Regions from separate parts of the Psychromonas saccharinae genome, predicted to be linked through region 1. Evidence: predicted binding sites of a transcription regulator. Region 1 holds the regulator's gene; each other region holds the start of a gene.

The links. Region 1 encodes sigma-54, which starts transcription at its own class of promoters, with help from an activator protein. Its sites were predicted from a motif close to GTTGGCACGNNNNTNGNNT; they were not measured.
Region 2: a site for sigma-54 is predicted at 1,433-1,451, ahead of ACR30L_RS09315 (PEP-CTERM sorting domain-containing protein). Genes of this name have one in related genera too.
Region 3: a site for sigma-54 is predicted at 1,594-1,612, ahead of fliE (flagellar hook-basal body complex protein FliE). Genes of this name have one in related genera too.

The regions. Positions count from the first base shown of each region.
Region 1 is NZ_CP195153.1:3,189,693-3,192,964, forward strand. It holds gene lptB (LPS export ABC transporter ATP-binding protein) at 1-576, shown strand, start outside; gene ACR30L_RS14295 (RNA polymerase factor sigma-54) at 613-2,058, shown strand; gene ptsN (PTS IIA-like nitrogen regulatory protein PtsN) at 2,276-2,722, shown strand; gene rapZ (RNase adapter RapZ) at 2,897-3,272, shown strand, end outside.
Region 2 is NZ_CP195153.1:2,097,993-2,101,264, reverse strand. It holds gene ACR30L_RS09325 (MFS transporter) at 1-400, shown strand, start outside; gene ACR30L_RS09320 (alpha/beta hydrolase) at 533-1,192, opposite strand; gene ACR30L_RS09315 (PEP-CTERM sorting domain-containing protein) at 1,485-2,393, shown strand; gene ACR30L_RS09310 (DUF3833 domain-containing protein) at 2,469-3,011, opposite strand; gene ACR30L_RS09305 (chalcone isomerase family protein) at 3,008-3,272, opposite strand, start outside.
Region 3 is NZ_CP195153.1:1,245,931-1,249,202, reverse strand. It holds gene fliF (flagellar basal-body MS-ring/collar protein FliF) at 1-1,195, opposite strand, end outside; gene fliE (flagellar hook-basal body complex protein FliE) at 1,233-1,559, opposite strand; gene ACR30L_RS05525 (ammonium transporter) at 2,065-3,272, opposite strand, start outside.

The DNA of each region.
Region 1 (3,272 bases):
GGCCTAGTAAAACAAAATGCAGGCACTATTTTTTTAGACCATGAAGATCTTTCTAACCAACCAATGCACATTCGTGCACAAAAAGGGATTGGTTATTTACCGCAAGAAGCATCTATTTTTAGACGTTTAACGGTAACTGAAAATATCATGGGCATTTTACAAATGCGTAAAGAGTTATCACAAGCGGAGCGCCTAGAGAAACTAGAAATGTTACTCGAAGAGTTTCATATAACCCATATACGTAGTAATAAAGGAATGAGTTTATCGGGCGGAGAGCGTCGCCGTGTAGAAATTGCACGAGCATTAGCAACTGAACCCAAATTTATCCTTTTAGATGAACCCTTTGCAGGGGTTGATCCTATTTCAGTTATTGATATTAAAAATATTATTCAACAGCTTAGGGATAGAGGTTTAGGCGTACTAATCACAGATCATAATGTACGTGAAACACTGGATGTTTGCCAACACTCATATATTGTTAGCCATGGTGAAATTATTGCAATTGGAACCCAAGATGAAATCTTAGCAAATGATCAAGTTAAACAGGTTTATTTAGGCAATGAATTCACACTCTAAGCTAACAATGGTTGAATAGGAGGAAAAAATATTTTGATGAAACAAGGGTTACAATTGAAGATGGGTCAGCAACTCGCCATGACTCCTCAATTACAGCAAGCAATTAAATTATTACAACTTTCTACACTCGATTTGCAGCAAGAGATCCAAAATGCGCTCGACGAAAACCCACTACTTGAACAAGATGACAAAACAAGCAGTGAAGAAGCACATAAAGAACAAGACAGTAGTCAAATTGATACTTCGGAAGCAATCACAAAGCAAGAATTTTCTGACGATCTTCCTGCGGAAACTGATTGGGAAGAATCCTATAGCCCAGTTCCAACGACCTCCGTTGCTTCAGGTGGTGCAAGCTATGAAGGTGAAGATACAGTTTATCAAGGTGAATCATCAAATACATTACAAGACCACTTACTGTGGCAAATGGAACTAACACCTTTTTCTGAAACTGATCAACTTATTGCGACTTCTATTATCGACTCGATTGATGAATCAGGTTATTTAACAAGTACGTGTGAATCTATTTTAGAAAGCTTAAGTGTTGATATTGAAGATCTTGAACTTGATGAAATTCAAGTTGTATTAAAACGTATTCAACATTTTGATCCGATTGGTGTTGCAGCCCGTTCCACCCAAGAGTGTTTACAAATTCAACTTCAACATTTAGCCCCCGATACTGAATGGCTAGCCGAAGCGCAAATGGTATTAGAGTGCCATATGGATTTATTGGCAAATCGCGATTACCGCACATTGGCTAGAAAAACAAAATTAAAAGAAGCGCAACTTGCTGAAGTTATGCGTTTAATTCAAAGTTTAGAGCCTCGTCCTGGCAATCAAATTGAAGAATCACATGCACAATATATTGTCCCCGATGTTTACGTAAAAAAAATAGCAGGACAATGGCGTGTTTCATTAAATCCAGACTGTGATCCAAACCTATCGGTCAACACCCAATACGCTAATTTATGTAAAGGTAATATTAGTAAAAGTGATTCACAATTTATTAAGGGCCACTTACAAGAAGCAAAATGGTTTATTAAAAGCTTAGAAAGTCGTAATGAAACACTCTTAAAAGTGTCTAATTGTATTGTTCAACAACAACAAGCCTTTTTTGAATACGGCGATGAAGCAATGAAACCAATGGTATTAAATGATGTTGCCTTTGCAGTAGACATGCACGAATCGACTATTTCTCGTGTAACTACGCAGAAGTTTATGCATACACCAAGAGGTATTTATGAACTTAAATTCTTCTTTTCTAGCCACGTTGCAACAGAAAGTGGTGGTGAATGTTCATCAACAGCTATTCGCGCTTTAATTAAAAAGCTCGTCAGTGCAGAACTAACAACAAAACCTTTAAGTGATAATAAAATAAGTAAATTACTTGAGGAACAAGGTATAAAAGTAGCGCGTCGTACGATTGCAAAATACCGAGAGTCGTTAGGTATCCCACCTTCTAATCAACGAAAACAATTACTCTAACAACTTTAATTCGATGTTCACTTATGTATTAAAAGCGAGGTGAACACGAATAAAATTAAATAATTCAGTGATATCCTAGCGTTATCCATAAAGTTTTCTCTACAGGTTGTTAAATTTTTAATTAATATTAAAAAAATGAGTATTTCTTGATACGTATTTACCTGTAAACTGCTAAACTTTCGCGCTTCTTAATATCGCAGCTAAAGTAGATTAAAATATGAAAATATCGACCCTATTAACTAAAGACTCTGTATTTAGTCAAGTACGTTGTACCAGTAAAAAATCTGCACTCGAAATAATCAGTCATATTGCAGCGGAAAAACTGGATATCGATGCACAGAGACTTTTTAATGATCTCATTAGTCGCGAAAAAATTGGTTCTACGGGCGTAGGCTCGGGTATTGCAATTCCGCACGTAAAAATTGACAGCAGCTTACCTGCGACAGCAGTTTTTATACAATGTGAAACACCTATTGATTATGATTCCTATGACGGTAACAAAGTGGATATACTGTTCGCGATATTCGTTCCTGAAGATCGCTGTCAGGAATATTTAGCAACATTGTCAGAGATCAGTCAAAAGCTCTTAAATAAGACATTTTTAAAGCAATTAAGAACCGCTGAAAGCGCTGAAACACTGTTTGAATTATTACAGGCTGAATAATCTACATAGTTTACTTAAATTAATTTATTAAATTGTAATTATTAGTTTTAACAACTTGAATTTCAAAAGAAAAAAGTACAGGATGTGGTAGTTAGTTTTTATGGCTAACACACATCTATTTTATAGAGATAAAATAATAATTATGTAATAAAATAAGTATAAATTGGAGTTATGATGAAACTCGTCGTTATTAGTGGACGCTCTGGATCAGGTAAAACGATAGCGCTTCACGTACTTGAAGATTTAGGTTATAACTGCATCGATGGTGTACCCTTCCAACTTCTCGAACAATTAATTGATACTGTTTCTGAAAAAAACAATAAAGTCGCCATCACCTTAGACATCCGTAACCTTCCCGATAAAAGCGCTAAAATACAAACTCTCCTTGCCACCTTGCAACAAAAACAAAACGTGCAAATGAAAATTATCTATCTCGATGCAATTGGTAGTGAATTAGTTCGCCGTTATAGTGAAACAAGACGTTTCCACCCACTTTCTAAACATAAAATATCTCTATCTAATGCCCTTGAACTTGAAAGTGAGCTGTTAT
Region 2 (3,272 bases), 1.1 Mb from region 1:
TGGTCTTGTTATTGCACGTTTATTGGTACGTTTTGATAATGAAAATGCAATGATCTTCTCTATGTTTACCATGGCTGCACTATTAATAATAATGGGAAGTTATCTTTCTCCGACCCTCATCATTGGGTTGACTCTAATTATTGGATTTTTTAATTCCTATAATCGAATTGCTCGCACCAATAAATTACACCATGTTATTGCGATAAATGAGCGAGGACGAGTTGATGGAGGCTTGAAATTATTCTCTACAATGGCACAAAGTATCAGTTACGTAGTGATTGCTTTGCTAAGTTACGCTCAATTAACTGAATTAGGATTTGTCTTAGCAGGTATTGTTTTACTTATTGCTGCCACCGTGATGTTACAATTCAGAAGCAGATTTGCGTATCAATTAGCCTAAACAATAAAAATAAGCGGTTAGCTTTGGAAACTAAAGCGCCGCTCTATTTCAATTTTCTCCTATCTACACAGAATAATTATCACATAACACGCTGGTACAGGAAGTTATGTCATTTTATTGCTGATAAAAGCACTACGCCAATACCGATTGTATCCATGTTGAAATATCAGATACCTGTTCAGAACAAACCGCATGTTCCATCGGATATTGTTTATAACTAGGCTGATAACCCAATGCGTTTAACGTCGATGCAGCATCATCACCTAATGTTGGCACAACAACGGGATCTTGACTGCCATGCATGATATTAATGCTAATATCTTTATTTGCTTCACTTAATGTAATTGAATCTTTAGTTGCAAAATAAGTAGACATCGCTAATAAACCCGCCAACGGTTTTGGATAAGTCAAAGCAGCTTGGTAAGCAACGGCACCACCTTGAGAAAATCCTGCAACAATAATTCGACTTGAATCGATACCACGCTCAATTTCCCGATCAATTAATGCTTGTACTGCCATTGCTGATTCAGTCAAATTGGTTAAATCAACTTTGCGTTCAATGCTCATGTCTAAAATGTCGTACCAGGCTGGCATCGTCATACCACCATTAATAGACACTGGGATAGAAGGAGAATGTGGAAAAATAAAACGTACTGGTAAACTGTTTGGCAAACGTAATTCAGGCACAATCGGTTCAAAATCGTGTCCATTTGCACCTAAACCATGTAACCAAATGATAGATGCTGTTGCTGGTATATCGGTTTGAACTTCAACACAATCTAGATAAGACATATAAATCCCCAAGATATATTCATGATTCATAAAAATAAAGTCGTTACTTATTTTACATAAAATGATTTCGAATGCTAAAGGAACTAGCACGATCTGCCCACAAAAAAGACTTACCAATTTAACATATAGGATTTAACCCAGTAATAACAAACTCATTATATTCTGTCGGTAATTTTTACATGAAAAACACAATAAGTACAAATTTCACAAATAAGCAGCAAAAAATCAACAACATGACTGCATGGCATAAATTTTGCTTTAAAAAATTAAATGCCATATCAAGGAGAGTAAAATGAAATTAAAAAGATATATACTTCTAGCGACTACCCTTATCGGGTCATTAACATCCACAAATATATATGCTTCATCCATAATTATGGAAGGTGACTATGTAAAAACGGCGCTTAGTGATGATGGAACTCTAGGTTATGGTGGGTTGACAAGCCCAGGTATTATTCACGATGTTACGGGAATAGGTGACTTTACAATTAATGATTACTTGACCCCAGGAAATCCTCATGAAGGCTTTTCCATTTCATCCGATCAAACTGGAATAATTAGTAACAACAATGCACATTCTTCGGATAAAATAACAGGCATTTTAATAGATACGACCAGTTCAACTTTGTTTGACCAGTCGGTTAATTTTACAGGTACCTATTCATCGTTATTTACGATTAGTACAGACACCTATTTTAATGATGGCGATCAAAGAATAAATATGTCGACAACAATAACTGCACTTGATGACTTGACTAGTTTAATGTTTTCACGCTGGTTAGATCCAGATCCAGACGTTGATACATATGGTACATATGCTACAGATAATGGCAGAGGAACTAGTTCATTAGCTCCTGAAGGTTGGGTTTATGCACAAGGCAACTATACAGGTCTAACTATTGGCCTTTATTCTGAATCAGATATCACACATAACACAGGAATTTCTTCAGCTTGGAGTATAGATCCTTCGTATTACTTAACTGGAAATAATAATGGCAATGGTGATTACGCGATTGGATTGAGTTTTGATATAGGTGACTTGTTAGCAAGCGAATCCGTTACTTTTGAATACTCTTATGTGATGGGCGAAAATATTGATTCAGTTGATATTCCAACGACTTCTGTACCAGCACCATCAACTTTAGCAATGCTTGGACTTTGCCTAGCTGGTTTTGGTTTTTCAAGAAAAAGTAAGAAATAAAAGTTAGTCAGCTATAAAAACGAGATCACATTTTTATAGCTGACTCTCAAAATAATGTTATCAAATTGATAAGTTTTAGATTTTCCGAATAGAAAGTATCACTTCGCCGACATCAAATCCCCATTTTTTAATAACACTGCGATTGATTACATTGTTTTCATCAATTCGATATAGCCAATCATCAAATACAACACGATACATATTATTATCAACCGTTAAGTCCATCTCATAATCCCAATGAAGCGCCATTCCTTTCTGTTGGCCTTTCGCCCTACCAACAATATCATTTGCGGTACCGCTATAGTGACCATCACTATTTCTTGTAATTATCCATGTACGCTTGCTTTGCTCACCATCATCAAAAATAAACCACTCTTCTAGTGTAAGAGTGTTATCTTCTACACTCCCTAACATTTTCACACTAAAACGTCGTGTGACTTCACCACTACGATTCATTACAACGCCCTTTACTTCAAGATCACCACTGAAAAATGAGATAACATCAAAGTCAGGCGAAGTATCACTGTAATCGTCAATGTGCTGTCCACTACACCCCATTAATAGTAATAAGCCAAATACAATCATTAAGGCTTTATTGCCTTGCATTAACTGATTCATTTTGAGTCTCCTAATAATTGTCGACGTAAAGAGGGTTGAGATGTTTTATCTGATAACCAAATTGCAATAAAAGCAGAGGCTAAATCTGTATCATTTATATCGCCAATGGGTTTTTGATTATAATAGAATGTCGCTTTACTACTTGAATTAAAGTAAAACGTTAAATTATCGTCGCGGTTAATATTAGGCCAAATTGTATTTAATTGTTCTAACCAAGGTTCCACTTGCAACGCCTCATAACCTTGTAATAACCACTGATCT
Region 3 (3,272 bases), 1.9 Mb from region 1:
CGGCATTGGTCGTCATAACATAATCTAACGCAACGGAGACACCTAAACGCTCTACCTTTCCAACTTTATGTTTAATATGAGTAACCGTCGTATCAACTTCATAGTTTCGTGTTTCTTCATTATGCGAAGTACCATCTGATAATTTGTTTGTCCCTTCTGCATCTTTGACTTCCTCTGGAATGGAAGAAGCCGCTGGAGGTTGATTAGATAATGCCCCAGGGACAGAGCCAACCGTAGAATTCGTTGATTTAGTTTCTACCAGCATTTCACTACGCACGGCTTGATTACTCGGGTTAAATGTTTTTTTCGTTTCTTCCACAACGGTAAAATCCATTGCTAAATCAACTTCAGATGTATAATTAGCAAGCCCCAGAACAGGAATCAGAATAGCATCAATTTTCGCCTTATATTCATCTTCACGTTGACGCTCCAATGCAAACTCTGTATTTGATTGTGCCGATAAACCACTTTTGCTACCCGAGTGTAATAAGCGTCCACGATGATCGCTAACAGTCACATTATTAGGCGATAACCCCTGAACGGCCGAAGCAACAATATCAACAATAGAGTCAATTTCCTGTGGCGATAAAGTATAAGATTGGTTAGTGGTTACGACAACGGTAGCACTTGCTTTACTTTCTTTACGTGCAAACACACTTTCTTTTGGAATCGCTAATAATACTTGCGCATTAGTAACATTTTTCATCGCTTTGATTGCAAGTACTAATTGACGCTCACGGCTTAATTTCAAACGTTCTTTTTCAACACGTTGACTAACCCCAAAGCCCATATCCTGTAATAAAATATCATCGCCATCATCGCTTGTATCGTTCACTAAACCAGCTCGAGTCATCACAAGTTTAATTTTTTGATATTGATCCGAAGCAACGAGTATTGAATCTCCCTCTAGCTTATACTTTATTTCTTGTTTATCTAAGAAGTCGAGCGTTGTGATCAACTCTTCTGTTTGATACGTTCCTAATGGGCGGTATTCAGTTTCTTTGCCCCACGACCAAATAATAACAACAATCGCTAAAACGATAAGTAAACCAATAATCATACTGATTTGACGTAATACATCGATATTAGAAAAGAATGAAGCTACCGCCCCTTTTTCAGGTACAGAAACTGAATTATCACTTTCTAAATTGCTGCCTTCAATAAGCATATCGGGATTATTAATTGCTTCAGCCACGGAGATTCCTTTTTATCTAAATACAGAAGATAACAGCCTAAACAGGCATACTCATCACTTCTTTATATGCTTCGACCATTTTATTACGAACTTGTACCGTTGCATCAAATGCTAAACTCGATTTATTCGCCGCAATCATCACTTCACCTAAACTGACATCTTTATCACCCATTTCAAAGCTAGTACGTAAATCTGACGTATTTTGTTGAAGTCCATTAACATTATCGATAGCTTGCTTGAACATTTGTGAAAAATCAGCATGAGTAGAGCTTGTTGATTTAGTTAAAGTTTCAGTATCAATCCCTTTAGTTTGTAGGGTTGGCATCGCTAAATCATTAAATGCAGCAGAGTTATTAATATTCATATTCGTTATCCGTTTATTGACACATACTAGGTAAAAGCAATATCCATACCAAATACAAAAAATAAATTTCAACTTGTTTAATAGAAAATGTGAGGGATTGATAAAAATAAATTGACAGGGAGCACTTATCCTTAATAAAAACGTTTTGTAATTACTCAGCACCCTTTAAAATTTCATGAGTTTTTGTCATAAATAGAATGCAAATGCTCAGGGATAAGCCATTTATGCTTAGTTCAAGGCGAAAAAGCGCAGTTTAGTGGTTTAAATGAGCATTTTTCAACGATGAAATAAGCTTAAAGGGCGACGGCCTGAGTAATTACAACGTTTTAAGAAGTAATGCCCAACATTGTGGGATAAATATATTGAAAATAAAATATCGAATAGGATGAACCGTTTGCTTCACACCTTGCTATTAAGTGTAACGAGTTTTACTAAACAAAAAAAAGCCCTGATTTATCACTAAATCAGGGCGCTAAATAACTTAAGTTATTTTAGGATAATAAATTTATTTTGAAAACTCTGGGTAAGCTTCTACACCACAGTCAATTAAATCCATACCTGTTTCTTCTTCTTCAGCTGTAACACGGATACCCATTGTTACTTTAATGATACTCCAAACAATCCATGAAGCGACAAATACAAATCCGAAGATAACTGCTGCACCGTATAGTTGAGCACCAAAACTTGCGCCGTCATTGCTTAGTGGAACAACAAGAAGACCGAAAATACCACACACACCGTGTACTGATAATGCACCTACTGGATCATCAATTTTTAATGCATCAAATGAAGTGATACTGTAAACCACAATCACACCCGCAACTAAACCGATAAGTGAAGCAAATAAAGGTGATGGTGAAGCTGGGTCTGCTGTAATCGCAACTAAACCTGCTAATGCACCGTTAAGAATCATGGTTAAATCTGCTTTACCCCATTTCAATTTACTAACGATAAGTGCACCAACTAAACCTGCTGCCGCTGCTGCATTTGTATTTACAAACACAAGACCAACTGCTGTTGCATTTTCAGCATCAGAAATCAATAGTTGAGAACCACCATTAAATCCGAACCAACCCATCCATAAAATTAATGTACCTAATGTAGCAAGTGGCATGTTTGAACCAGGGATTGGGTTAACAGAACCATTTTTACCAAATTTACCACGACGAGCACCTAATAATAGAACACCCGCTAATGCAGCTGCTGCACCGGCCATATGAACAATACCTGAACCAGCGAAATCACTGAAACCAGCTTCTGATAAGAAACCACCGCCCCATGTCCAGTAACCTTCTAATGGATAGATAACAGCAGTAAATACAACTGCGAATGCTAAGAACGCAAATAACTTCATACGTTCAGCAACCGCGCCTGAAACAACCGACATTGCCGTTGCAACAAAAACGACTTGGAAGAAGAAGTCAGACTCTAAAGAGTGATCTGCGCCTTCAGCTTGCGTACCGATTAAGGTACCGAAAGAAGGTAACCAACCAGCAGAAGCGTTATCAACATACATGATGTTATAACCAACTAATAAGAACATGATACAAGCGATTGCAAATAGTACGATATTTTTAGTTAAAATTTCAGTAGTGTTCTTAGAACGAACTAAACCTGATTCTAACATGGCAAATCCCGCTGCCATCCACATAACCAAGACACCTGAAATTAGAAAATAAAATGTGTCCAACGCAAACTTAAGCTCTGTTACTG